Regions from separate parts of the Solibacillus sp. FSL R7-0668 genome, predicted to be linked through region 1. Evidence: a T-box and tRNA genes for the amino acid it is inferred to sense, from the RefSeq annotation. Region 1 holds a T-box; the other holds one or more tRNA genes.
The links. A T-box is a leader RNA that pairs with one kind of tRNA and senses whether it is charged. The one in region 1 lies ahead of ileS (isoleucine--tRNA ligase), so its partner is inferred to be a tRNA-Ile.
Positions count from the first base shown of each region.

Region 2: it encodes a tRNA-Ile, which carries the amino acid that the T-box ahead of ileS (isoleucine--tRNA ligase) is inferred to sense. The anticodon was not compared.

Region 1 is NZ_JBBOUU010000001.1:936,122-938,356, forward strand. Features, by position in the region: gene MKX47_RS04310 (YlmH family RNA-binding protein) at 1-83, shown strand, start outside; gene MKX47_RS04315 (DivIVA domain-containing protein) at 178-723, shown strand; T-box leader at 791-1,009, shown strand; gene ileS (isoleucine--tRNA ligase) at 1,096-2,235, shown strand, end outside.
Region 2 is NZ_JBBOUU010000001.1:2,966,672-2,968,906, forward strand. Features, by position in the region: gene MKX47_RS14750 (hypothetical protein) at 1-66, opposite strand, end outside; gene MKX47_RS14755 (hypothetical protein) at 98-274, opposite strand; tRNA gene MKX47_RS14760 (tRNA-Glu) at 509-580, opposite strand; tRNA gene MKX47_RS14765 (tRNA-Ser) at 583-673, opposite strand; tRNA gene MKX47_RS14770 (tRNA-Asn) at 685-760, opposite strand; tRNA gene MKX47_RS14775 (tRNA-Ile) at 771-847, opposite strand; tRNA gene MKX47_RS14780 (tRNA-Gly) at 863-936, opposite strand; tRNA gene MKX47_RS14785 (tRNA-Phe) at 940-1,015, opposite strand; tRNA gene MKX47_RS14790 (tRNA-Asp) at 1,025-1,100, opposite strand; tRNA gene MKX47_RS14795 (tRNA-Met) at 1,104-1,178, opposite strand; tRNA gene MKX47_RS14800 (tRNA-Ser) at 1,311-1,403, opposite strand; tRNA gene MKX47_RS14805 (tRNA-Ile) at 1,423-1,499, opposite strand; tRNA gene MKX47_RS14810 (tRNA-Met) at 1,506-1,579, opposite strand; tRNA gene MKX47_RS14815 (tRNA-Ala) at 1,606-1,681, opposite strand; tRNA gene MKX47_RS14820 (tRNA-Pro) at 1,689-1,765, opposite strand; tRNA gene MKX47_RS14825 (tRNA-Arg) at 1,772-1,848, opposite strand; tRNA gene MKX47_RS14830 (tRNA-Leu) at 1,870-1,958, opposite strand; tRNA gene MKX47_RS14835 (tRNA-Gly) at 1,963-2,037, opposite strand; tRNA gene MKX47_RS14840 (tRNA-Leu) at 2,081-2,165, opposite strand; tRNA gene MKX47_RS14845 (tRNA-Lys) at 2,179-2,235, opposite strand, start outside.

The DNA of each region.
Region 1 (2,235 bases):
GTTTGAAGGTCATTATGACAGAAGGCCGAACAAAAAAAGATAAAATACGCTTACAAATAGGACGTTTAGAGCAAAAAGCATAAAATTCAAGGATTTTTTATGAAAACATGATGTTATCCGATTAAGAAACGTATATAATATTTGTAACAATATAGATGTAAAGGAGAGTAGAACGATATGCCATTATCACCTCTTGATATACATAATAAAGAATTTACACGCGGCTTCCGTGGCTATGCAGAGGACGAGGTAAATGAATTTTTAGATCAAGTAATCAAAGACTATGAGATTATTTTGCGTGAAAAAAAAGAGCTAGAAGCAGAAGTGCAATCAATGATTGAAAAAATGAATCATTACAATTCATTGGAAGATACATTGCAAAAATCTATTGTTGTCGCGCAAGAGGCTGCTGATGAAGTACGCCGCAACTCTCAAAAAGAAGCAAAATTAATTGTTAAAGAGGCAGAGAAAAACGCGGACCGTATTATTAATGATGCATTAACAAAGGCTCGAAAAGTAACAATTGAAATTGACGAGCTAAAAAAGCAATCAAAAGTATTCCGCAATCGCTTCAAAATGCTAGTAGAGGCACAGCTTGACCTGTTAAATACAGGGGACTGGGATCATCTGTTAGAATATGATGTGAATTTAACGGACATTCAAGACCAGCACCGTCAAGAAGAAGATGAGGCTGCTTCGACAGATAGTAAACCAATATATTAAGGGAACGTACTTGACTTTTCGGAGTACGATTTCTATACTGAAAAATAATGAAATAGTATGCACAACGCATAAAGCTTTGATGGAGACAGTATATTTAGATTGCCGCATAGCGATTCGAGGATGGTGAGAGCTCGAACAAAACAAGCTAAATGGAAAATCACTCCTGAGCTAAATAGCTGAAATTCAAGTAAGCTATTTCGTGTCACACGACGTTACAGTGTCTAATGAGGCGAATATTTCGCGAAATTAGGGTGGTACCACGAGACAAATGCTCCTCGTCCCTTTTACTGGGATGCAGGGGCTTTTTATTTTGAAAAGGCAGCTCTCCCTAGTTTGAGCATACAACTTCAATCATTTTAGGAGGCTATTTACATGGTAGAGTACAAAGATACATTATTAATGCCAAAAACAGATTTCCCGATGCGCGGTGGCTTACCAACGAAAGAACCGCAAATTCAAGCACAATGGGATGAAATGGACATCAACAAATTAGTGATGGATCGCACAAAGGGGCGCCCAGAATTTTTATTACATGACGGACCTCCATATGCCAATGGGAATATCCACGTAGGTCATGCTTTAAACAAAGTAATTAAAGATATGATCAACCGCCATAAATCAATGGCTGGATTCCATGTGAACTATGTACCGGGCTGGGATACACATGGTTTACCAATCGAGCAGGCATTAACAAATAAAGGGGTAAAGCGTAAAGAAATGTCAGTTGCTGAATTCCGTGAGCTTTGCGAAAAGTACGCCTATGAGCAAATTGACATGCAAAAAGATCAATTCCGTCGTTTAGGTGTACGTGGTGACTGGAAAAATCCATACATTACATTAAAGCCTGAATTTGAAGCGCGTCAAATCGAAGTATTCGGTAAAATGGCTGAAAAAGGTTATATCTACAAAGGCTTAAAACCAGTTTATTGGTCACCATCTTCTGAATCAGCATTAGCAGAAGCAGAAATCGAATATAAAGATGTAGAATCGTATTCAATCTATGTTGCTTTCGGCATTAAAGATGCAAAAGGGGTTGTACCTCAAGATGCCAAATTCATCATCTGGACAACGACGCCTTGGACAATTCCAGCAAACTTAGGAATCTCAGTGAACCCTGAATTTACGTATGTTGTAGCTGAAGTGGCGGGAGCAAAATACATCGTAGCAAAAGAGTTACTAGAAAAATTAACAGTAACATTTGGCTGGGAAGATGTACAAATCGTTCAAGAAGTAAAAGGGCAAGAGCTTGACTTAATCGTGGCAGAGCACCCAATTTACAAGCGTGATTCATTAGTGATGGTTGGGGAGCACGTAACTGCTGATGCGGGTACTGGCTGTGTTCACACGGCACCAGGTCATGGTGAAGATGACTATAATATTGGTAAACAATACGGTTTAGATATTTTATCACCAGTAGATAATGGTGGTTGCTATACAGCTGAAGCACCAGGATTTGAAGGCTTATTCTATGAAAAAGCAAATCCAATCGTAATTGAAAAGTTAAAAGAAGAA
Region 2 (2,235 bases), 2.0 Mb from region 1:
GCCATCTAATTCTTCTCTTTGAATTTGAAATGTATCCAATCCATTTGTTATTTCATAAATAAACACATGCGCAAACTCATAATCTTTAATTTTTTCATTATGTATCGTATAAGGAATGACACCCTAACGCTTTTAGCTCTTCAAAAGCTATATTTATTCCCAATTCCTCATACAGCTCTCTTACACCATCTAAAACCGTTTCTGTCGCCAATAAATACCCTGCTGCTGTTATATCAAATTGATTGGGATAATCCTTTTTCAACTTACTACGCAATTGTAAATAGATCTTCCACTCATCTGCTATTTTTTCTATTATCTAGCAATGAAACACTTCATGCCAATAGCCCTTAGCATGTACTTCATCTCGAATTGCCTCACCAATTTTATGATAATGCTCATCAAAAATTGCCAAGCGTTCTATCATGCCTATCACCGCCTCTATTATTATGAGTATTAAAAAACGCTAAGCAAAAAAAATCTGCTTAGCGTTTTATTTTTCAATTATGTATGACCCGTACGGGATTCGAACCCGTGTTACCGCCGTGAAAGGGCGGTGTCTTAACCGCTTGACCAACGGGCCTATGGCGGAGACAGAGGGATTTGAACCCTCGCGCCGGTTACCCGACCTACACCCTTAGCAGGGGCGCCTCTTCAGCCTCTTGAGTATGTCCCCATAAATACATATGGCTCCGAAGGCAGGACTCGAACCTGCGACCTGCCGGTTAACAGCCGGATGCTCTACCAACTGAGCTACTTCGGAATAATTTATATGGTGGGCCTAAATGGACTCGAACCATCGACCTCACGCTTATCAGGCGTGCGCTCTAACCAGCTGAGCTATAGGCCCTCTTTTTTATAAAACTGGAGCGGGTGATCGGAATCGAACCGACAACATCAGCTTGGAAGGCTGAGGTTTTACCACTAAACTACACCCGCATATGGTGGGTTTGGACGGAATCGAACCGCCGACACTTAGAGCTTCAATCTAATGCTCTACCAACTGAGCTACAAACCCACAAAAAAATGGCGGTCCCGACCGGGATCGAACCGGCGATCTCCTGCGTGACAGGCAGGCATGTTAACCGCTACACCACGGGACCTTTTGGTTGCGGGGACAGGACTTGAACCTGTGACCTTCGGGTTATGAGCCCGACGAGCTACCACTGCTCCACCCCGCGATAATAATATCACTTTGTCTTATTGTATCCTCACGTTTTAATTGGTTGGCAGCCACTTCTTTGAAGCTGCTGCTAATCGCTATCTTCGTTTAGCGATTTGCTCCACCCCGCGATAATACTATTTAATTAAAATGGAGGAGGTAGAGGGATTCGAACCCCCGCGCGGTGTTACCCGCCTGTCGGTTTTCAAGACCGATCCCTTCAGCCGAACTTGGGTATACCTCCGAGATGTTTATATGTTTACTGGTGGACCTTACAGGACTCGAACCTGTGACCGGACGGTTATGAGCCGTCTGCTCTAACCAACTGAGCTAAAGGTCCTTAAGATGGCTACCGAGGGAGTCGAACCCACGACCTTTCGGGTATGAACCGAATGCTCTAGCCAGCTGAGCTAGGTAGCCAGGATCTTTATTTTGGTTATTTATTATGGTGGAGCCTAGCGGGATCGAACCGCTGACCTCCTGCGTGCAAGGCAGGCGCTCTCCCAGCTGAGCTAAGGCCCCATTATAATGGTCGGAATGACAGGATTCGAACCTACGACCCCTTGGTCCCAAACCAAGTGCTCTACCAAGCTGAGCTACATTCCGATAATCTGGCGCGCCCGGCAGGAGTCGAACCCACAACCTTCTGATCCGTAGTCAGACGCTCTATCCAATTGAGCTACGGGCGCTATAACGTTTTTTTTGAAAAATGGTGCCGAGGGCCGGAATCGAACCGGCACGGTGATCACTCACCGCAGGATTTTAAGTCCTGTGCGTCTGCCAGTTCCGCCACCCCGGCATTTTGGAGCGGAAGACGAGGTTCGAACTCGCGACCCCCACCTTGGCAAGGTGGTGTTCTACCACTGAACTACTTCCGCAAAATGCTTAAGATATTTTTTATCTGACAGTTATGAAATTATATGGTGCGGGTGAAGGGAGTCGAACCCCCACGCCTTGCGGCGCTAGATCCTAAGTCTAGTGCGTCTGCCAATTCCGCCACACCCGCTAAAGCAAATTACTGGTGAGCCATGAAGGACTCGAACCTTCGACCCTCTGATTAAAAGTCAGATGCTCTA